DNA from 3 places in the Paenarthrobacter sp. TAF1 genome. Region 3 is predicted to be linked to each of the others. Evidence: riboswitches for the same ligand, from Rfam matches in the RefSeq annotation. Region 3 holds a riboswitch; each other region holds the start of a gene.
The links. Region 3 has a riboswitch for cyclic di-AMP ahead of AB4Y81_RS17855 (M23 family metallopeptidase). Riboswitches for the same ligand answer to the same signal wherever they lie in the genome.

Region 1: another riboswitch for cyclic di-AMP. It lies ahead of AB4Y81_RS16070 (hypothetical protein); the one in region 3 lies ahead of AB4Y81_RS17855 (M23 family metallopeptidase).
Region 2: another riboswitch for cyclic di-AMP. It lies ahead of AB4Y81_RS12770 (hypothetical protein); the one in region 3 lies ahead of AB4Y81_RS17855 (M23 family metallopeptidase).

Annotation. Positions count from the first base shown of each region.
Region 1 is NZ_JBFRDO010000013.1:68,004-75,773, forward strand. Features, by position in the region: gene AB4Y81_RS16055 (hypothetical protein) at 1-779, shown strand, start outside; gene ald (alanine dehydrogenase) at 900-2,018, opposite strand; gene AB4Y81_RS16065 (PucR family transcriptional regulator) at 2,227-3,441, shown strand; gene AB4Y81_RS16070 (hypothetical protein) at 3,690-4,904, opposite strand; cyclic di-AMP (ydaO/yuaA leader) riboswitch at 4,920-5,070, opposite strand; gene AB4Y81_RS16075 (hypothetical protein) at 5,199-5,429, opposite strand; gene AB4Y81_RS16080 (ATP-dependent DNA ligase) at 5,476-6,540, shown strand; gene AB4Y81_RS16085 (DUF6480 family protein) at 6,556-6,819, opposite strand; gene AB4Y81_RS16090 (alpha/beta fold hydrolase) at 6,953-7,744, opposite strand.
Region 2 is NZ_JBFRDO010000008.1:91,184-98,220, forward strand. Features, by position in the region: gene AB4Y81_RS12760 (response regulator transcription factor) at 618-1,358, shown strand; gene AB4Y81_RS12765 (sensor histidine kinase) at 1,362-2,861, shown strand; cyclic di-AMP (ydaO/yuaA leader) riboswitch at 2,994-3,155, shown strand; gene AB4Y81_RS12770 (hypothetical protein) at 3,161-4,018, shown strand; gene AB4Y81_RS12775 (glycosyltransferase) at 4,191-5,249, shown strand; gene AB4Y81_RS12780 (pyridoxal phosphate-dependent decarboxylase family protein) at 5,257-6,648, opposite strand; gene AB4Y81_RS12785 (HAD-IA family hydrolase) at 6,698-7,037, opposite strand, start outside.
Region 3 is NZ_JBFRDO010000017.1:41,087-48,856, forward strand. Features, by position in the region: gene AB4Y81_RS17840 (HNH endonuclease) at 1-255, opposite strand, end outside; gene AB4Y81_RS17845 (NlpC/P60 family protein) at 472-1,254, opposite strand; gene AB4Y81_RS17850 (C40 family peptidase) at 1,349-2,023, opposite strand; cyclic di-AMP (ydaO/yuaA leader) riboswitch at 2,085-2,246, opposite strand; gene AB4Y81_RS17855 (M23 family metallopeptidase) at 2,392-3,228, opposite strand; cyclic di-AMP (ydaO/yuaA leader) riboswitch at 3,233-3,473, opposite strand; gene AB4Y81_RS17860 (metal-dependent transcriptional regulator) at 3,669-4,364, opposite strand; gene serC (phosphoserine transaminase) at 4,667-5,797, shown strand; gene AB4Y81_RS17870 (MFS transporter) at 5,875-7,185, opposite strand; gene AB4Y81_RS17875 (DUF3027 domain-containing protein) at 7,229-7,770, opposite strand, start outside.

The DNA.
Region 1 (7,770 bases), on a different contig from region 3:
CCGGTCGCGGCAATGACCAGCAGGCCATCGATTCCCTGCTGGCCGACGCCGGGCTTGAGGGCAGCAAGGACCTCCGCAGCGAACTTCTCGAGCTGCGTTCCCTGGCCGACACTGCTCCAATTCCGTCCGAGGCCGTTCGTGCGCTGATGGCGGGTGGGGCGATGGTTACCAGACCCGCTGTCGTAACGCCGCAAGTCCCGGCACCCGAGCAAACCCCGGCAACAGATGAGTTGGCTGCGCGGCGGTGGAAGAAGCGGCGCGCAGCCATTGCGGGCCTCGCCGTGGCGGTGTCGCTGGCCGGTGGCGCCACAGCGGCTGCCGCCTCCGCGGGCGGGATTCCCGGAGCTTTCCAGCATCTTGGCGCGGCCATCGGTTCGGTGGTTTCACAACTGGCTCCCGGCGCGGGCAATGCGCCGCAACCCGCCGCCCCTGCGGGATCGACCCCGGAACCCGGCCCTGCACATCAGGACAGTCAACCGGCAGTGGTTCCGGGACAGGCCAGCCCCAGCCCGGCGGATCCCGGGAACCCCGACGGGACACCTCACGCTGAACCGCACCCGGCGACGCCCGGAAACCCATCCCAGGATCCCAAGAGCCCGTCGCACCCCGACCCTGGCAAGCGTGTGCTCCCCACGGCTCCCTCGTTGCCGGTCACGCCTCCGGAGATCGACCCCTCAAAGCTTGATCCCTCGAAGCTCGGGCCATCGGACATCCCCGTCCCGGTCCCGTCCCAGCTGATTCCCCCGGTCCCGGAAGCCCCGAAAATCCCCGCGAAGTGACAGTTAATGCCAATGTTCCTTGGGAACATTGGCATTAACTGAGAACCCGGCAGGCGTTAAACCACGACGGCGGGGTGCGGCTTCGCGTGGAAGCTGCACCCCGCCGTCGTGGTTGGCTGCTTAGGCGGAGACCAGGCTGTGCCAGTCGTTGACGAGGGGCAGGTTGTGCGCCTCGGAAACGGAGTGGTGTGCCACGTGGCCTGCGGCGATGTTGAGGCCCGCGGCCAGGGCGGGGTCGCGGTCGAAGGCGGCCTTGACGCCCAGGTTGGCCAGTGCCACGGCGTAGCGCAGGGTGACGTTGGTCAGTGCGTACGTGGAGGTGTTCGGAACGGCGCCAGGCATGTTGGCAACGCAGTAGAAGATCGAGTTGTGGACCTTGTACGTCGGTTCCTGGTGGGTGGTGGGGTGCGTGTCCTCGAAGCAGCCGCCCTGGTCCACAGCGATGTCCACCAGGACCGAGCCCGGCTTCATGCGGGAGACGAGTTCGTTGGTGACCAGCTTGGGAGCCTTGGCGCCCGGGATCAGGACGGAGCCGATCACGAGATCTGCGTCGATGACTGACTTCTCGATCTCGTAGGCGTTGGAGGCAACGGTCTTCAGGCGGCCCTGGTAGAGGGCGTCCAGTTCGCGCAGCCGGTTGATGTTGATGTCCATGATGGTGACATCAGCACCGAGGCCCAGCGCCATGGCAGCGGCGTTGGTTCCCGCAACGCCGGCGCCGAGGACAACAACCTTGGCCGGGCGGACGCCCGGTACGCCGCCCAGGAGGACACCCTTGCCGCCGGCCGGAGCCATCAGCGAGGAAGCGCCGACCACGACGGACAGGCGGCCTGCGACCTCGGACATGGGGGCGAGCAGCGGAAGTGTGCGGCCTTCCTGCACGGTTTCGTAGGCGATGGCCGTGACGCCGGAGTTGATGAGCTCGGCGGTGAGCTCGGGTTCTGCGGCGAGGTGCAGGTAGGTGAAGAGGATCAGGCCCTTGCGGAAGCGGTGGTACTCCGCGGCGATGGGTTCCTTGACCTTCATGACCATGTCCGCGCGGCCCCACACGTCATCGGCTTCGTTGACGATTTCGGCGCCGGCGATCGAGTATTCCTCGTCGGTGATGCCCGAGCCGAGGCCTGCGCCGCGCTCAACCAGAACGGTGTGTCCGTGGGTGCGGAATTCGTGGACGCCGGCGGCCGTGATGGCTACGCGGAACTCGTTGTTCTTGATTTCTTTGGGGACGCCGATGATCATTTGCTGGCTCCATCGTTAGCGGCCTGTTCGGCCGAATATTTGCTGCGGGCTGTGATTCCAGAATAAATCCGGCTGTGAGGCAGGCGACATGGATTCCCGACCGGCCCGGGAGCAAACCCCCGGAAATTCAAGGAACTCCTGCCGTCAAGCTCGACATTTGTCGAGCACCAAGGCGTCAGGTGTCGCCTGCTGTTGGTACGCTTTCCGGATGCAGCAAGACGTGGAACAGATCGTTGAACGCGTAGCACTGAAGCTCGGCCGCGGACTGTCCTTGGAGGACCTCGACGGCGTTCTTCTCGCCTACAGTTCCAACCAATCCCACGCAGACCGCGTCCGGGTGAACTTCCTGCTCAGCAAGCGCGTCCCCAGCGACGTCAGCGCCTGGCAGCTCTCGCACGGCATCTCCACCGCCGTGCGCCCCGTTGTGGTGCCCGCCAACGACGAACTCGGGATGCTCGGCCGCGTCTGTGTCCCCTTGTTGGTCCGCGGTTTCCGTGTGGGGTACTTGTGGGTGCAACAGGACCTTGAGGAGCAAAGCGCGACGGCGATCCTCGCCCAGTTGCCCGGCGTCCGGGACGAACTGGACCTGTTGGCGGGCTTGCTCCTGGACTCGAACACGGCCGAGTCCGAGTTCCGGCGCCGGCGTGAGCAGGAGTTCCTCTCGGCCTGTGGCGGCGAATCGAACGCCGTGGCGGCCGTTGCGGGGTGGAAGGAGATCCAAGGCCGCGGCCCGTGGCAACTGGTGACGATCCTTGACGCCGAAGGTGCCCGGTCCGACGTCGATCCCATCGCGGCAACCCTCACGCACCGCTCAGCCGCGCTGCAGTCCACTATCGGCGTGAACGCGGCTTTGTTCAGCGCGGGCACGGAAACCCACTCGGTGGTCCTGTTCCGGGAATCCGGAGGACGGGCAGACCACGCGCAGGTCCTGGTCCATTACCAGCTTGAGCTCGCCAAGCGTGCCGGCCGGACCGTGGACCGCGTCATCCTGGGGATCAGCGAACCCTTCCAGGTGATCAGGCAGCTCGCGGGGGCGTACCGGCAGTCCAAGGTTGCTGCGCAGGCGGCGGCCGTGGATGCGCAGCTCGGGGAACTGGTGGACAGCCGTTCCGTGGGCGTGTACCAGCTCTTTGACCGCCTGCTGGCACCGGGCGGCTGGGACGATACCGGCTCGGTGCATTTCCGGACGCTTGAGGACCAGGACAAAAACGGCGAGCTCCTGCCGGTCCTGGAGCTTCTCTACGATAACGACAGTGCCGTGCAGGATGTCGCCGAGAAACTTCACCTCCACAGGAGCAGCATCTACAACAGGCTCGGACGCATCCGCCAGCTCATCGGTGCTGATCCCTTGAACGGTGCCATCCGGCTTGAACTGCATGCTGCCTTGAAGGCGCGGCGCTGGGCCGGCAGGCCGCGGATCTGAGCCGGACCGCGGATCTAAGCACCGGCAAGACTCAGCGTAAGAAACAGATAAGGCAGGTACCCGCGCGGGTACCTGCCTTATCTGATGCCGATGCGCTTGCCTGGCCGTTCACGGGGGAACGCGTCAGGAGCGCCTCAGCCGCTGGCAACTCCAGCGGCCCAAACGGCGCCGGAACGTTGCCGTGCGGCTGCTGTTGCAGTACCGCCCGTGCCAGCCGGTGTGCACGTTGGTGCGGGGCAACCGCGTGCTCACTGCAGTGCCTTCTGTGCGGCGTCAAGGAGCGATTCCAAGGTGGACGCCTGCGGCTGAGGCGACGTGCCTGCGGTGGGCTTGCCGGTGGGCCGGGGCTTTGCCGTTTGCGTTCCCGTCGGTGTTGGCGTCGGGGTCGGCGTGGGAGTGGTGGTCGGCGTCGGCGTCGTGGTGGGCGTCGGTGTTGCCGGCGGCGTCGTGATCGTGTCCGAGGGCACGTCGCCGGGCGCCGGCGCAGGTTGGGTCGGAGCCGGAGTGCCGGCTACGGGGGACGGCGCTGCGACTGCCGGGGCAGACGCCGAGGGGACCCAGACAGGGGCTGCCAGGGAAACGTGCGGTGAAGGAACCGACGACGGCGAAACCGCCACAGGCGCTTCCGGTACCGTCGCCTCCGGTACCGTGGCCGGTTGGCCTGCTTCGGATGACGATTGACCCGACGACGACGGGGAGGACGCTGTGGTGTAGGAAGCCCGGGGCGCAGGGGCTGCCGAGCCCGGTTGGCGGTCCTCGCCACCCTGGCCGCCGTTGGCTTCCTGGGCCGGACTTTCCTGACCGAAGAACGGAAGCTCCAGTGCCTGCCCGACGGTTCCCGCAGTCAGTACCAGGCCCAGCGCTCCGGCAACCACTGCCATGCGCTGGCTCATGTGTTTCACCGACGCGGCTTTCCGCAGAACAGCTTGGGGTTCGCGGCCAAATGAGGAGGTGGTGCCGAGGGTTGATGCCGTTACCGGCGGAGGTGTCTTGCGGGATGCCGCCGGGGCCGGGGCAGCCGCTTCGGCTGTGGCTTCCCCGCGGGTGGCTGCCTTGCGGGCGGCAACCACGGGAATGGCTGACGTGGGAGGCCCTGGTGTGGTGGATGCCGGAGCTGCGGCCCGCGCGGCTTCGACTACCGGAATCGCTGCGGTTGCCGGCTCCGGGCCTGCGGTTGCCGGCTCCGGAAGCGCAGGGGCTGCCTTCGGCTCGGCAGGGGCGATCACAGCCCTTGCCGCACGCTCACGCTCAGCGGCCCGGGCCGCAGCCCGTGTGGTGGGCGCAGCCGTAGCAGATGATGCCGGAGTGGGTGCCGTTACGGTGGGGATCGCCGTCGTGGCGGGTTCTGCTTGGGTGGGGATCGCCGTCGTGGCTGGTTCCGGGGATCCGCTGGGTTGGGCCCGACGGCGTCCGGTTGGCTTGGTGCGCTCGCGCTCGAGTTGCGCGCGGCGTGGGTTATCCATGGTTGGGGACATGGTTGTGCCTCTCAACGCCTGCGAGGTTAGCTGTCGGGTTCGGACGAGGCCGTCCGGCCGCGCGTGGCGGCTTCACCCCAAGGGCTTGCAGAGAAAACAAGCCCGGGAAACTGTGGGTCCCCCGTCTCTGCCGCGAGTCTGGCGGATCCTGGATTGCGGCAGAGCCCGGCGTCAATCCAGAAGCGGCCCAGCGGAGATCGGGTCGCCCTACGACCGTACAGGAGGCGGAAAGTAAAGTCACATTAATGTAACGGGCGGTAGTTCTGCCCCCGCGGGAGGGTGCTACCGCTTAGGCTTCGGGGCCGGTGCGGGGGCGGGGAGTTCGTGTTCGATTTTCCGGACCTGGTGGGCTTGATGTGTGGCAGGGCGGAAGACTTCGTCTGCGATCCCCAGCATGCCGCCTGCTGCGGCCCGCCGGACGCCGCGCTTGTTCTCCCGCGCAATCCAGTACCAAAGCGCGCCCATGAGCGCGGGAACTCCGAGCACTGCTGCCAACACGGCCAAGATGTCCATCCGCCAACACTAGCCTTGGGCACGTACTGGCCGGTAGACATGAGCTATGGACCTACCAGTGATGCCGCCCGTTTCGCCCATGCTCGCCAAGTCCGTCCCGAACATCCCCGACGTTGGGCATTACGAGCCCAAATGGGACGGTTTCCGGACCATCGTCTTCAAGGACGGGGACGACATCGTCCTGGGCAGCCGCAACGAGAAGCCCATGACCCGCTACTTCCCGGAGCTGGTGGAAGCGCTGAAGAAGAACCTTCCGGACAAGTGCGTTGTAGACGGCGAGATCATCCTGATCCAGGGCAACAGGCTTGAGTTCGAGGTGCTGCAGCAGCGAATCCATCCCGCGGACAGCCGGGTTCGGATGCTTGCGGAGAAGACGCCGGCGTCCCTGGTGGCGTTCGACCTGCTTGCCCTCGGCGACGAGGATCTGACCGGCCGGCCCTTCGCCGAGCGGCGCGCGGCCTTGGAGAAGGCCCTCGCCGACGCCCGGCCTCCTGTGTACGTAACGCCTGCGGTGACGGACCTGGGGCGCGCCAAGAAATGGTTCGTGCAGCTTGAGGGAGCAGGCCTCGACGGCGTGCTGTCGAAACCGCTCGACGGCACCTACCAGCCGAACAAGCGGGTGATGTTCAAGACGAAGCATGAGCGGACAGCCGATTGCGTGGTGGCCGGGTTCCGTTGGCACAAGACCGCGAAAGTTGTGGGGTCGATGCTTCTGGGGCTCTACGACGACTCAGGCCGGCTTCATCACGTCGGCGTCGTGGCGTCATTCTCCATGGCAAAGCGGGAGGCGTTGGTGGCGGAGCTTGAGCCCTACCAAGTGGAACTCGGCGACCATCCGTGGGGCGAGTGGGCCAAGCAGGACGATTCGCCCGGGGGGTCACGGATGCCCGGGGCGCAGAGCAGGTGGAGCGCTGGAAAGGACTTCTCCTTTGTGCCGCTGCGCCCCGAACTGGTGATCGAGGTGGCCTACGACTACATGGAGGGTGACCGGTTCCGCCACACGACGCAGTTCCGTCGGTGGCGGCCGGACCGGACTCCTGAAAGTTGCACGTACTCGCAGCTGGAAGAGCCTGCGGAGTACGACCTTGGGGAGATCCTGAGCCTGCCGTAGTGGCCCGGCGGGGAACTACTCCTCGTGCCCTTGGTCGCTGCTCATGCTGCCTTCGGCGGGCGGGGTTTCTCCCGGGGGCACGCCGCCGCCTGGCTCGAGGCCTGTGACGTTTCCATCCAGGGGGTCGGGATTGGCCGAGGAAGCGGGGTCGTCGTCCTCGTCCTGGCGCATGTCGGGATCTTCGTGGATGCTGTCCGCGTCGGCGGTAGTGTCGATGGGTCCACTGGCGCCGCTCACGCCGAAGGTACGGGGATCGTCTTCCGGGTCATAGCTGGTCATGGTGAGCCCTTTCGTAAGTAAGCTTACTAATTAGCTTGCTCCGACAGCCTATCCGGGACGGGCCGCGCCAACAAGGCCGTCCGCAGAGGTGCCCGTGCCAATGCGGCTCCCTGCGCCTCGGCGTCCTGCTTGCTCAGCGGTGCCGGGTGGTGGCGTTGACGAAGCTGCGGATGGCGTCCGCCACGGCTTTGGGGCGCATGTGCTGGGCAACGTGGCCGACGCCGGGAATTTCCACCAGGCGCCCTTGGGCCACCGCCCGCGAAAGCCTCAAGGACCAATCCGGTCCGGCAACATGGTCGCGGCTTCCCCGGAGAACCAGGACCGGGACATCGATGCCGGACAGTCGATCCAGGGTCGGGTACTTCATCATCACGGGCAGTTCGGTGACGTACCAGCGCGGTCCGCACCGGAAGTAGTCCCCCGTGACGATCCAGTTGGACGAAGGACTCTCGCGGAGGATGCCATCCAGCGTCAGGGCAATCGACTGCTGCATCACGTTCTTGTGCCGCGAATCGACAACCGGCCCCATGAGCACAAGCTGCCGTGCACTTTCCGGCCGGTGCAGTGCAGCCTCAATGGCGAACTGCACCCCCATTGAGTGGCCTACCAAAATGTAGGAGTCGATGCCGCGGGATGCCAGGGCCCCGGCAATGAAGGCGCCGTAGTCCTCGACCTGGAGTTGCCTGCCGGGCCGGGGAGTGCCGGCGAAGCCCGGCAGGTCGAAGGAGTACGTGGGCGCATGCGCCGCCAGCACGGCGTGCAGTCGTGCCAGGTACCTGTGGGAAACCCCGATGCCGTGGATCAGGATGTAGGCAGGCTTCTCTGCCGACCCGGCCCCGGCCCCGGGTTCGGGAGACCCCTCGGTCCAGAAGATGCGTCCGGTGAGGCCATGGGCCTCTATGTCGGAGGACAGTAGCGCGCTCATGCGGGACAAACGACGGAAAAGTACCT
Region 2 (7,037 bases), on a different contig from region 3:
ATGCTGAATGTCCCCGCAATGAGTTTGGGGAGGGGCGCCCAACGCTGGGCTAGGGGGCGAATGCCTGAAACTTCTTGGGGTGGAAAGTTAGGCTTGCATTCGACAACAGCGGTCATCATGGCCAGCGGGTGTGCTGGACCAGGTTGCTGCGGCTGCAGGTGCTGTTGAGTTCTTGTTCACATTGGAAGTGTGCAACGTAACAATGGCAACACGCAAGTAACAAAGCGCCGAACCGTCCACATTTTGAGACGTAGAGGTCTATTGTGCTGCAAATCACAATTCCGTGGACCCCTAAAATGAACGCCATTTCATTCGCTGCGAGGAAGAAATATTAGCCTTCCAGTGAATTTTCTTCGGTTGATCGGGCATGATTCGCACTCTCGTGTTCGCGATCGCAGCTGATTCGGAATCTCACGTTCTGAAACACTTGTTGTCCAATCGTCGGGCGGCAACTTCTCGAATTTTTTGTCCGGAATCTGGTAGAGACGGCGAAATCGTCCCCGGTTTCAGGACCAAGTGCCACCCCGGGCCGGGTCCCACCTCGCTAGTGTTGACTTCACAGCGTCTTCACAGGACCGGCAAAGCGCTGGCAAACCAGCAGAACAGAGAGTTGTCCCATGGCCTCCTCGCACTCCATGACCAACAACCTTCCCCAGCTCACCCATCCTGACGGGTCCCCCATCCGTGCACTGGTGGTGGATGACGAACCCAGCCTTGCCGAACTCATGAGCATGGGTCTCCGCATGGCCGGCTGGTCCGTAGCTGTGGCTGCCGACGGTCCCGGGGCGGTGAAGCTTGCCAAGGAATTCCGACCCGACGTGCTGGTGCTCGATGTCATGTTGCCCGGATTCGACGGCGTGGAGGTCCTCAACCGCATCCGCGCCTTCGCCCCTGAAGTTCCCGCGCTGTTCCTCACCGCAAAAGACGCCGTCCAGGACCGCATCGTTGGCTTGGCAGCCGGGGGCGACGACTACGTCACCAAGCCTTTCAGCATGGAAGAAGTCCTCCTCCGCCTCCACCGGCTGGTCCAGCGTTCCGGCGTCGCTGCCATGGACACCGCCGAACTGGTGGTGGGAGACCTGACCCTGAACGTGGACACCCGGGAGGTAACAAGGGCCGGCGAGGACATCACCCTCACCGCCACGCAGTTCGAACTCCTGCGCTACCTCATGGAAAATCCCAAGCGCGTCGTCAGCAAGGCCCAGATCCTGGACCGCGTCTGGGACTACGACTTCGGCGGCCAGGCCAACATCGTGGAGCTCTACATTTCATATCTCCGCAAGAAGATCGAAGCGAACCACCCACCCATGATCCACACCATCCGTGGTGCCGGCTACGTCATCAAACCCGCGGACTAGGCATTGGGCACCCTTTCAGGAGTTGCCAGGAGCTCCCGGCGCAGCTGGCTCAATCCCTCCACCTGGCATTTACGCACCCGCCTGGTGCTGGTAGCCATGGCCTTGCTGGTGGCAATCTGCAGCGCCGTCGGAATCGTCAGCTACGCCTCCATGGACGCGGTGTTCAACAAGCAACTGGACCAGCAGCTTCAACAGGCCTCCAGCCGCGCGAACGAGTTCGGTAGGCCGCCGTCGAGCTTTCCGAACGCACCGTCCGGGAGGCCGGATCCGCTGGAGGCCCGCGGCCAGGCCGCCGGGACGCTGAACGCCCGGATCGACGGATCAACTGTTCGGAGTTCAGGCCTGATCGACGCCCAGGGCAAGAGGGTCTCCCTTTCGGACGCCGACGAGCAGGTACTTCTGACACTCCCCCGGGACAGCCGCCCTGTGGACCGTTCCCTGTCCAACGGCGACTACCGCCTGGTGGCCGTGACAACAAACTACGACGACGTGATCGTGACCGGTCTGCCGCTGGCGGACAAGCAGACCGCCGAGGCGTCCCTGGTCTGGACCATGGTGCTGGTATCGCTGGGCGGTCTGGTGGTGATCGGCCTGGTTGGCACGGTGATTATCCGGCGAACCATGCGGCCGCTTGAGCAGCTCTCCGAAGTGGCCACCAAGGTTTCACGCCTCCCTCTCGACGCCGGCGAGGTGGCACTTGCGGTGCGGGTCCCGGCGTCGGCTTCCCATCCCGGCACTGAAGTAGGCAGCGTCGGCTACGCCCTGAATCAGATGCTGAACAACGTATCCAGCGCGCTGGAGGCCCGGCAGGAAAGCGAAACCAAGGTGCGGCAGTTCGTCGCCGACGCCTCCCATGAACTGCGTACCCCGCTGACCGCCATCCGCGGCTACACCGAGTTGCTGCGGATGACCGAAAACTTCACGGACGACGGCAGGAAGTCGCTGGCCAGGGTCCAAAGCCAGTCCGAGCGCATGACCACGCTGGTGGAGGACCTCCTGTTGCTTGCACGGCTGGATGAAGGCCAACCGGTCAAGGTCACCGATGTGGACCTGACCCAGCTTGTGGTTGAGACAGTGAGCGACGAGAAGGTCATGGCCCCGGACCACATTTGGCAGCTCTCGTTGCCTGATGAACCCATCACCGTCCGCGGCGATGCCACGCAGCTCCACCAGGTGCTGGCCAATCTGCTCTCGAACGCCAGAAAGCACACAGATCCCGGAACTACGGTTGTCACCGGCGTGATGCTCTCGGCTGACGGCAGTGCAGTGGTGACCGTGACGGACAACGGGCCCGGCATTCCGGACGATTTCCAAGGCCGGATCTTCTCCCGCTTTGCCCGGGCCGACGCAGCGCGGTCGGGGTCGGAAGGAACGTCAGGCCTGGGCCTGTCGATCGTGGAATCAATAGTTGAAGCGCATGGCGGAAGCGTCGAAGTGACCTCCCGTCCGGGTCGTACTGAATTCGCCGTGAGGCTTCCAACCGTGAGCGGCGGACAACTGTAACGATCCCGGCAAGGCGACTCACCGTCGTCGTGATCTCTGTTACCTAAATGTGACTTCTGCGGAAACCTCCTGTACCGTCGAAAGGGTGGGTCGCCCCAACTGGCCCACATCCGGGATGCGCCGAGCTCTGCCACTTCCCGGAGTCCGTACTTTCTCCGAGGCAGAGACGGGGGACCCAGAGTCTCCGGGCCCAGGCATTTATTGCCTGCCCTTGGGGTGAAGCCGCAGCGTGATGCGCGGCCGGATGACCTCATCCGAACCCGACAGCTAACTCCGCAGGCGCTGAGAGGTAATCACACATGTCTGAATTTAACGATCAGACGCGCCCTTCCGCGCGTCACCGCGACCATAACGACAACCCGTCGACCAAGTCGCAGTCAGTCCTCAAGAAGGCAGCCCGTGACGGCAAGTCCGGTGCACGCATGTCCGTAGTAGCCGGCGTTATCGCCGCTGCACTGGGCGTTGCATCGCTCGGAACCGCCGCCAACGCAGCTCTTACTCTCCCTGAGGCAAGCCGCGTGGCCGAAGCCCGGACCGCCGCCGAGGCCAGCAACAACAAGGCCGCCGAGGAAGCCGCAGCAGCCAAGAAGGCCGCAGCTGAGAAGGCTGCCGCCGACAAGGCCGCAGCTGACAAAGCCGCCGCCGAAAAGGCTGCCGCTGACAAGGCTGCCGCCGACAAAGCCGCTGCCGATCAGGCCGCCGCCGCACAAGCAGCAGCCGACCAGGCCGCCGCAGAAAAGGCTGCCGCCGAAAAGGCCGCCGCTGACGCTGCCGCAAAGCAGGCAGCCGACGCCGCTGCTGCCGCCGCCGCAGAAGCCGCAGCCGCCGCAGCTGCTCCCAAGGCTGTGGATGACCCCGCTGCTGCCAAGGCCTACGCCGCCAGCATTCTGGGCAGCTACGGCTGGAGCGCCGCCGAAATGACGGCACTGAACACGCTGTGGGAGAAGGAATCCAACTGGAAGACCACTGCCACCAACGCCTCCAGCGGCGCCTACGGCATTGTCCAGTCCCTTCCGGCCGGCAAGATGGCTTCTGCCGGCGCTGACTGGCAGACCAACTACCAGACCCAGATCAAGTGGGGCCTGAACTACATCAAGGAACGCTACGGATCCCCGTCAGCTGCCCTGGCCTTCCACCTGGCCAACAACTGGTACTAAGCCAAGCTGTTTGATTGCCGCCCCGGCTTCCGCCGTTTGCCTCAGTTCTTACTGGAGCGGATGGCGGGAACCGGGGCGGCTTCTTTCGTTTTCACAGGTGCTTGCCGGGGCTCACAGTAGTGTCACAGCTTCCGCCTAAAGCGTTCATAATCTGATCCTTCATTCTGGATCCATGACCATCACGGATCCAGGGACCGTAGTCCACCACCCGCAGGACCCGGGCGTGGGCGTCCCCGCCCGGGTTCCTGTCCTGGACCTCACCGTGCCCGTCTGCGACGAGGAAGCGCGGCTAGAGGCGAACCTCCGCCGGTTGCACAGCCACCTCATGGAGTCACTGCCGCACGCGTTCCGGATCACTGTTGCCGACAACGCCAGTACGGACGGTACGCTTCGGATAGCCGAGCGTCTGGCCCGGGAACTGCCCGAACTTCTCGTCGTCCGTTTCCAGGACAGAGGCCGTGGGAACGCGCTCCGCCAGGTCTGGCAAAACTCGCCCTCGCCGATCCTGGCCTACATGGAAGCCGAGCTGCCGGCGGACCTTTCCGCCTTGGCACCCTTGCTGGCCCCGCTGCTCTCCGGGCACTCGGATGTCGCTGTCGGCACCCGGCTGTCACCGGCCTCGCACACGAACCTGAGCCCGCAGCGGCAGATCATTTCCCGCAGCTACAACGCCCTGCTGCGGACCCTCATGGGCGCCCACGTCTCCGATGCCCAGTGCGCTTTCAAAGCCATCCGGGCCGACGCCGCACGCAAGCTCCTCCCCTACATCAAAGACGACCGCTGGTTCTTTGACACTGAACTCATGATCGACGCTGAGCTCTGCGGTTTGCGCGTCCACGAGGTCCCCGTGGACTGGACTGACGATCCCAACTCAAGCGTCGACGTTGTACGGACAGCCTTTGCCGATCTGCGCGGTATGGCGCGGTTGATGCGCGACCTCGCCCGGGGACGGGTCCCCGTCCGTGAGCTTAGGAGGGAGCTCGGTGCGGTGGCGGAAACGGGAAGCGGTATTCCCGGCAGAGTACTTCGCGCCCTGGGGTGGGCTGCGGTCTTCGTCGTTGTGGTCCTGCTGACGTCCAATCCCCTCGGTTTATTGCCGGGCGCCTTGACCGCGCTGGTTCTGACGGGATTGGCCGCCCGGGTGGCCGCAGGGTTACGCGTCGTCCTGCGCGGGCAGAAGTCCGCCCACCGTCCCCACAGCATTGAGCTGCCGCAGGCCAGGGCACAGTAACGGGCGTCTATTCTTCAGGTTCCGCCTCAACCGCGCCACGGACGGCTGCGATGGACGCTGCAACGTCCCCGGCGTCCGTGGTCCAGTTGCTCACCGAGATCCTGAGGATTTCCCGGCCGCGCCAGGAAGATCCGGACATCCACACCGCCCCCTCGGCCATGAGCCGCTGCGTGATCCTGTGGGTCCGGTTATCGCTGCCGAAGCTCACGGACACCTGGGTGAACACCACGTCATTGAGGATCTCAACCCCAGGGATAGCGGCCAGGCCTTCCGCCAACGCCCGTGCGTTCGCTGCGAGCCTGTCCACCATGGCGATCACACCGGAGCGGCCCAGCTGCCGTAACGCAGCCCACACGGGGATGCCGCGTGCGCGCCGGGACATCTCAGGAACCTTCTCCAACGGATCCCCCAGGCCTGTTTCCGTGGCGATCAGGTAGCTGGTGTGGACACTGAACGCGCGGCGGAGGGATTCCGGCCGCGAGACGATCGCCAATCCGCAGTCATAGGGAACGTTCAGGGTTTTGTGGGCATCCGTGGCCCAGGAATCTGCCTCCTCGACGCCGGCCAGCCTCGGCCTCAGGGTGGGGCTGACGGCTGCCCACAAACCAAAAGCACCATCAACATGGACCCACGCTCCGCGGTCGTGGGCCACCGCGATGGCTTCTTCCATCGGGTCGAAAGCGCCTGAGTGCAGGTTGCCCGCCTGCAGGCAGACCAGCGACGGTCCGGGCTGCTCATCCATGGCCGCAGCCAAAGCTTCGGGAATGATCCTTCCCTGCCGGTCCGCTTCAACAGGGACGCATGCTCCCAAACCCAGATACCGCAGCGCCAGGTCCACGGCGGCGTGGCGCTCCCTGCCGGCAAAAGTGGTGATGCGCGGCCCGCCGTTGAGTCCCAACGAGTCCAGGTCCCAGCCTGCCTCATCCATCAAAAACTGTCGTCCCGCTGCCAGGCCCACGAAGTTGGCGGTGGTGGCACCGGTAGTGAATCCGACGTCGGACGTTGCCGGAAGGTGGAGAAGGTCCAGCAGCCAGGCAGCCGCGGATTCCTCGATGGCGGCCGCCGCCGGTGTGGCGAAGCGGAGTCCGGTGTTCTGGTCCCATGCCGACACGAGCCAATCGGCGGCCATGGCTGCGGGCAGGGTCCCGCCCATGACCCATCCGAAGAACCGGCCGGACTGGATGGCCATGAGGCCGGGTTCAGCCAAAGCGGCGAGTTCATCCACTACCTCGGCGGCATCGGTGGCCTCATCAGGCAGCCGCGGCAGGATGCTTTTAGCCACCTGGTCGGCGTCGTACGAAGGACGGACAGGGCGGGTAGGCACTGACGTGAGCCAAGCACCGGCATGGACCATGGCCCGTTCCAATGCAGCACCGTAAGCCTCCGGCATCGCAGACATGCGCACAGCCTACGCCCGGTTAACTGGCTGGAACAGTACGAATTGAAAGCTAGAGGGTCAGCGTCAGGAGGTGGCCGCCGTCGTCATCCTTCACGACGGTGACCGTCACGGCTGAGTAGTCCAGGATCCGCCACATGCCAGGCTCAAGGCCGCCGCCTGCGTCGCCCACCACAACAGTCCGCATCCCCGCGGCCCGCGCAGCCGCGATACCTGCCGGTGCGTCTTCGAAAACCACGACGTCGGCCGGCTCGGCTCCCAGCAGCGCGGCCGCTTTGAGGTAGCCCTCCGGATGCGGCTTGCCCCGGGTGACGGACTCTGCGGTGACGGTGGTGGACGGCATGGGGAGCCCGGCGGCCTGCATGCGGATTTCGGCCAGGATGCGGTCTGCG
Region 3 (7,770 bases):
GCAGTAGGCGCAACGGTGACCGTCGCGGCGAAGAACCCCGCGGCGACTCACGGCAGTGATCTTGTTGTACTTGGGGCGGATGTAGCGGTTAAGGAGGATCACGGAGGGGCGTCCGAGAATCTCCTGTGGCCCGACGACAGGCTCGTCGCCTTCGGCCACTACGCTTGCTTTCCCAGTGAGCACAAGGACCAGCGCCCGGCGGAATGTTATTACCGCCAGCGGTTCATATCCAGCATTCAGAACGAGTGTGCGCATGCACGTACCTCTTCACGGCCGCACCCGTCAGGGGCACGAGGGCCGGCTGCCCTCTGCATGTACGGGCTGTGGATCGACAACACAAGGGTAAGCACTTATATGCCGTATCAACGAATTTATTTGTCGTTTCGCTCACAGTGTCGGCAAAAGTTCACGCGTGATTAAAGCAAAACACCCCGCAGGCATCTGCCTGCGGGGTGTTCCGGGAGCTGATTGTCAGCCGTTGACGCGGATGAAGACCGGGCCGGAGCCGACGTTGACGCTGAACAGTGCCGTGGTGGATCCGTTCCATCCACCGTGGACTGCCATGCCGTTGCCGACGTACACAGCAATGTGTGCCTGTCCGGCCAAACCGCCGTTGGCGTAGTAGGCGAGGTCGCCGGGCTGTGCCTCGGCTGCACTGACAGTGCGGCCAAGCGACAGGTAACCGGCGGGCCAGTCGTGGAAGTGGATTCCCACTGCTGCCAGGGAGTTGGTGACCAGCATGGTGCAGTCCTGCGTGACACCGAGCTGGGCGTACGCGGCGGCAGCAATTGCTGCGCCGAGTCCGCTGGACGCAGCCGGAGCAGCGGGTGCAGGGGTGGCAGTGCTGACGGCCACTGAGGCGTTCGTGGCCGGAGCCGCGGTGGCGGTGGACTTGGTCGATGCCTTGGCCTCAACCTTTGCCGGAGCCTCTTCAACCACGGGAGCCGGAGCTTCCACGGTGGTGACCACGGGACGCTCGTAAGAGATGGCAACCGTGGAGTCCGCAGCGATGGTGGCCTGGGCAACAGACTGGACATCGAGGGCGGACGTCGACGTCGATTCGCGGTCGACATTCGTCTCAGCAGCATTGGCAGCGATACCGCTGGTCAGCACCAAGCCTGAAGCTGCGGCGATGACTGCTGCCTGGCGGCCGACGCCACCGGCGTTGACGGTGACGGCCTTTGCGATGACGGCAAGCGAGCTGGTCTTGGGGGCCTCAGCGCGGTGCCGTGCAACTTTGTGTGCACTGGTCATTGTTTTCTCTTTCGTATCCGCAGGCAGTTGGGGTACCTGTGGGTAGTGGGTCAGCTGGCAGGGGTACGTCAGCCGGCCCCGAATCGGGTTGTTTCTAGCGGAGGGTGAAGAACGAAGACGTGCCGGTGGAGGCCACGGAGTGCAGCAGGGTTCCCTGGCCCGGGTTCAAAGCACTGATCATCATGCCGTTGCCGACGTAGATGCCTACGTGCGCACCGCCGTTCTGCATGACCAGGTCACCGGGCTGGGGGGCGCTGGTGGGCTTCATGGCCGTCCAGGCGTTGACGCGGGGGATGCTGATGCCGGCCTGGGCGTAGACCCACTGGGTGAAGCCGGAGCAGTCCCAGCCGCTCGGAGTAGTGCCGCCCCATACGTAAGGCGAGCCGATTCCTGTGTAGGCAATCGCTGCGAGCCCGGATGCTGCCGCGCTGGAGGCGGACTCCTTGGCTTCGGAGGACTGGGCAGTGACTGCAGTAGCTTCATCCGCCGTGCGCTCTGTGACCAGGGCCGCACGCTGGACAACCTTGGGGGCTTCCTTGGTGGCCACGACGGGGCTCTCGAAGGAGACGGTGGCAGTTGGCTCTGCAGTGACCACTGCGGTGGCAGCCAGCTGCTGGGTGCTGGAGACTTCCGAGGTGGAGACGTCGGTGTCAGCGGCGTGAGCCGGCAACCCGACAGTAAGGACGAGGCCTGAGGCTGCTGCCAGCACGGCGGCCTGGCGGCCAACGGTACCGGCGTTCGAGGAAACAGCCTTCGAAAGAGTGTTCAACGGGTTCGAACGAACCGATTCAGCGCGATGGCGCGCAGGGGTAGTGCGTGATGACACGTAGGTAGCCTCTCCCAATGCCTGCGAGGTGAGCTGTCGGATTCGGATGGGAGTCATCCGGCCGCGCTGCTTCACTGGGAAACTTTGCGACTTAACCCCAAGGCCTTCATTCGAAGACCAGAAGTGGTTCCCCCGCCCCTGCCAGACGATTTTGCGAACGGACCTTGAGTGGTGGCAGAGCTAGGCAATCCACTCAAGTGCACCGGCCCCCTAAAAAGCCGATGCGCTCTGAAGGTTATAACAATTGAAAGCGAATGTCACATTCAGGTCACGAGGCCTGTCATCAATGCGAGAGAGCACCATCAACTGGCTTAGAGCCAGCCCATGGGGTCAACGACCTCGCCGTTGACCTGTACTTCGAAGTGGAGGTGGCAGCCGGTGGAGGCGCCTGTGGTGCCGCTCAGGGCTACGGTGTCCCCGCGGTTGACCGTCTGGCCCACCTGGACGTTGAAGGACGACAGGTGGTTGTACGTGGTCTCCAGGCCGTTGCCGTGATCCACAACCACGCGGTTGCCTCCGCCGTACTCGTGCCACCCGGCAAAAGTCACTTTGCCTGCTGCAGCTGCATGCACGGCAGTTCCGCATTGGGCCACGAAGTCCTGGCCGCGGTGGAAGTCGCCGGTGCCGCCCGTGAGGGGGCTGACGCGGTAACCGAAGGGGGAAGCGGTGGTGAGCGTGTCGAGGGGGCTGCCGAGGGTGCCCACGGAAGAAGCACGCTGGATGCTGCCGGCCGACTGGGCGCTGAGCAGTTGCTTCAGTTTTCCGTCAGGGTCCGCAGCGGTGGCTACAGCTGCGCGGCTGAAGTCGATTTTGGCTGATGCTGCCGCGGAAACCTCGGGCTGGCTTCCCACAGTGCCGCCAACGGCCAGGGCAGATTCGGACTGTCCCGATTCCGAGGTGGCCATGACGGGGCTGGTGGCCGGCAGGCCGACAGTCAGGGCAAGTCCGGTGGCGGCAAGCGCAACTCCGGCCTTCTGCCCGACGCCACTTGCTGCGGCGAAGTCGGCAACCTGGCGCAACGGGCTCTTACGGCGGCGCACCTGGCGTTCGGTGTCGCGGGGCCGGATCTCCGTTACGACGCGGGCTGGCCGCAGCTCAGTAGCGGGGCCGGACGCACGGCGGCGGCCCCTGACGTTCTGCGATGTCAAACTCTGTTCCTCTCTGAAAAGCCTGCGAAGTTAGCTGTCGGATTCGGGTCAGAGAGTTCAAAGACCCGGTCCGCACGAAGCGCTCACGGCACACAGGTATCCAAGGAGGGACTTGCATCAATGGGCACTTCTGCTGCGGACTTCACCCCAAGGCTGCTTCTTTAGACAGCCGCTTGTGGTTCCCCCGCCTCTGCCAGTGGTGATGGTTCACCCGATCCGCTGGCAGAGCTCGGCTCCGGATCAGGTAACGCTTTGGTATCAGCGCTAGTAGATAACTATAGGGGATTAAGGCCCTTGGTAATAAATTCGTTATCAACAGAAAGACGCCTGCGGCGGCGGGCCCTTATCATCAATTTCGAAAAACCGCAGGTCACACGCGCGCCAAAGCCCCTCAAAGTGAGGTTTGACACTGCCGGGAGGGTTGTCGGACCGGAAGACTGTCAGTTGAGGGACACGAAGACGTGCGCTGCAACTTCAGGCGGGAGCTCCAAGGCTCCTTCGATGCCGGGCACCCGGACGGAGATGTATTCGCCCACGCGCTCGAGGGAGACCGGCGCCCCGGGCCGGATTCCACCCTCATCCAACTGGGTGAGCAGTTCCGGCTCCACCTGGATGGGCTCGGCCAGCCGCGTGACAACCACCCGGGAGTCGGAGGCGTAGCCGTCCATGGCCTGCAGGAGGTTCACGTCGATCCGGGGGAACTGTGTTCCGGCCATGCCTCCCAGTGCTTCCAGTCCCGGAATCGGATTTCCGTAAGGTGACTCGGTGGGATGCTCAAGCAGTTCATAGAGCCGGCGCTCCACGCGCTCGCTCATCACGTGCTCCCAGCGGCAGGCTTCATCATGCACGTATGCCCAGTCGAGTCCGATGACATCGGCCAGGAGCCGCTCCGCCAGACGGTGCTTCCGCATGACTTCGGTGGCACGCTTGCGTCCGACTTCGGTCAGCTCCAGGTGGCGGTCGTTGGACACAATCACCAGGCCATCGCGCTCCATCCGGCCGATGGTCTGGGAGACCGTGGGGCCGGAGTGCCGCAGGCGTTCGGCTATGCGGGCCCTGAGAGCCACAATGTTTTCTTCTTCAAGCTCCAAAATGGTCCGAAGATACATCTCAGTGGTATCGATCAGATCCGTCATCCAGCTCAGCTCTCCTCGAACGCAGTTCTTGCGTAATCTCCACCGTACCGCGTCCCATACCGGGGTGGGCGGTGCCACCGCCACCCTTTGAACGCCAACCCCCAGCCTAGCTTATTTGGAATTACTCCGGATAATTCCGGACCCATTGCGGTCGCATCTTGTTCGTCCGCGTTCCACGTGGCGGACTATGACAGGGGCAGGTTCCTGCGCGCGGGCCATGTCAGGCAGAATTGGGGTGTCGAAGGGGCAGCTGACGCCACCTGCCACGACCCATCTTGAGCCGATACCCTTTGGAGCCACACGTGAGCGACAACAGCATCACCATACCCGCCGACCTCCTGCCGAAAGACGGACGCTTCGGCGCTGGACCGTCCAAGGTCCGCCCGGAACAGCTCGAGGCCCTGTCTGCCGCTGCCACCACCATCCTGGGCACCTCCCACCGGCAGGCTCCCGTCAAGAACCTGGTGGGTTCCGTCCGGGAGGGCCTAAGCCAGTTCTTCCGCGCCCCCGACGGCTACGAGGTTATCCTCGGCGTCGGTGGTTCCACCGCGTTCTGGGACGTCGCCGCGTTCGGCCTGGTGGACAAGAAGGCCCAGCACCTCTCCTTCGGCGAGTTCGGTTCCAAGTTTGCCGCCGCCACCAACAAGGCACCTTTCCTGGATGCGTCCTCCATCATCAAATCCGAACCCGGCACCCGTCCTGCCGCCCAGGCAGAAGTCGGCGTTGACGTGTACGCGTGGCCGCAGAACGAAACCTCCACCGGCGTCGCGGCTCCCGTAAAGCGGGTCCAGGGAGCCGACGAAGGTTCGCTGGTCCTGGTGGACGCGACCTCCGCCGCCGGCGGCCTGGACGTCGACGTCTCGGAGTCGGACGTCTACTACTTCGCGCCGCAGAAAAACTTCGCCTCCGACGGCGGCCTGTGGCTCGGTCTTTTCTCCCCCGCCGCCTTGGAGCGGGCCGCCCGCATCAAAGCCAGTGGCCGCTGGATCCCTGACTTCCTGGACCTCCAGACAGCCATCGACAACTCCAAGCTGAACCAGACGTACAACACGCCGTCGCTCTCCACCCTGGTAACGCTGGATGCCCAGGTGCAGTGGCTGAACAGCAACGGCGGGCTGGACTTCGCCAGCAAGCGCACGGCAGATTCGGCCAACCGCATCTACTCATGGGCAGAAGCTTCCGAGTACGCGACGCCGTTTGTCGCCAACGCCGAAGACCGCTCCAACGTCATCGCCACGATCGACTTCGACGATTCGATTGACGCCGCCGCCATCGCCAAGGTCCTGCGGGCCAACGGCGTGGTGGACACCGAGCCGTACCGCAAGCTTGGCCGCAACCAGCTGCGCATCGCCACGTTCGTGGCCATTGAACCGGACGACGTCTCGGCCCTGCTCGCCAGCATCGACTACGTGGTGGGCGAACTGAAGAAGTAACTCCCCCAAAAAAGGATCGAACGGAGCCGCCTGGGTCATGCCCGGGCGGCTCCCCCGTTTAAATCCCCCAAGGCGCCTTAGCGGACCGGCCCAGGGCCGCCGTCGCCGTCTTCGGTAACCGGACCGGACAGCAGCGACTCCACCCGGAAATGCCGCAGGCCGCGGGCCCTGCGATCGAAGCGGAGGCGCAGTTGCTTAGCCCTGATGATCCACACCAAACCCACGACGGCGGTGCTGACGCCGGCTACGGCCGCGACGCCGACAGCCCAGCGGGGGCCGCCCACATTGGCCACCCAGCCCACCAGCGGAGCGCCAATTGGTGTGCCGCCCATGAAAATAGCCATATAGAGGGACATCACGCGGCCACGCATGACTGCCTCGGTGGTGGACTGTACGTAACCGTTGGCGCTGGTAATCAGGGTCAAGGCGAACAGGCCACAAGGGACCAGGGCGAGCCCGAACATCACGGCGTTGGGAGCCAGGGCTGCGAGGGCACTTGCCACGCCGAAGCCACCGGCTGCAGCGAAGATCAGCCTGAGGCGGGGCCGGCCACGGCGCGCGGCCAGCAGCGCCCCCGTCACTGAGCCGATGGCCATGACGGAGTTCAGCAGTCCGAATGCGCCTGCATCCATGCCGAACTGCGTACCCACCATGGCTGCGATGAACAGCGGGAAGTTAAGTCCGAAAGTGCCCACGATGAAAATGGCCACCAGGACCACCTGGATATCGGGCCGGCTCTGCACGTAGCGCAGCCCTTCCCGGATTCGTCCCTTCCCGGCGGCGGCACGGGGTTGGGCACGAAGCGACGACACCGGAATCAGCTTCAATGCCACAAGCATGGCCACGAACGAGACCGTGTTGATAAGGAAAACCCAGCCGGGGCCCACCACCACCGTCAACACGCCCGAGACCGCGGGTCCGATCATGCGTGCCACGTTGAACGAAGCGCTGTTGAGGGCCACCGCATTGGACAGGTAGTCGTCGGTAACCAGCTCGGAGACGAACGTCTGGCGCACCGGCGCGTCCAGGGCAGTCACGATTCCCAGGAGCAACGCGAAAATGTACACGTGCCACAGCTCAGCCACCCCCAGCAAAACCAGGATGCCCAGGCCGGTACTGAGCAAGGCCATGGCTATGAGCGTGATGAACAGCAGCTTGCGGCGGCTGTAGCGGTCAGCCAGCAGGCCCGCCCAGGGCGCAAGGAACAGTTGAGGCCCCAGTTGCAGGGCCAAGGTAATGCCCATCGCCCCGGCGTCATGCGCTGTCAGATGGTCAAACACCAGCCAGTCCTGGGCTGTGCGCTGCATCCAGGTCCCGATGTTGGATATCAGCGCACCGAAGAACCAGATGCGGTAGTTGAGGATTCCGAGCGACCTAAACGTGGACATCAGTGTCCGCCATCCATTGAGTCACCCAGTGTTTCCGCAATGCTTATTCAGCCCCGGCTTCGTCGCTGTCCACAGCGATGTCTTCGTCCCCGGACTCGTCCGGTTCGTCGTCGTCTTCGGCGGCCGGGCCGGTTGCCTCGTCTTCGGCAGCCTGCACGGACTCTTCGGAAACGTCACTTTCTGTCTCCTCCACCAAGGGCGTCTCGTCCTCGGGCCGGACACGCTTGGCCCAAGGCACCCACTCCGGCGCCAGGATGGAATCCTCGGAAGGCAACAGCCCGAGCTCACTCACAGTGACGATCTTGGAACGCGAGTTGCGGGTCACCACGGCATACCACTGCCAGCCGCCGTATCCGGCGAGCCTGGACTCAAACAGGTGGGTGACCACTCGGTCACCTTCGGATTTGGCGCCAAGGTGCGCGCCCACCTCGCCCGGTTTGGCGATGCCCTCCACAGCCTCACGGGCAGTATCGACGGCGGCTGCCAGGAAGGCGTCCGGCTTGCCTGTGCGCCACACGGGCAAACCGGCACGCGGCTTGGTGGCCGTGGGCTTCCGCGCGGGAGCTTCCCCGTTGCCAGGAGCCT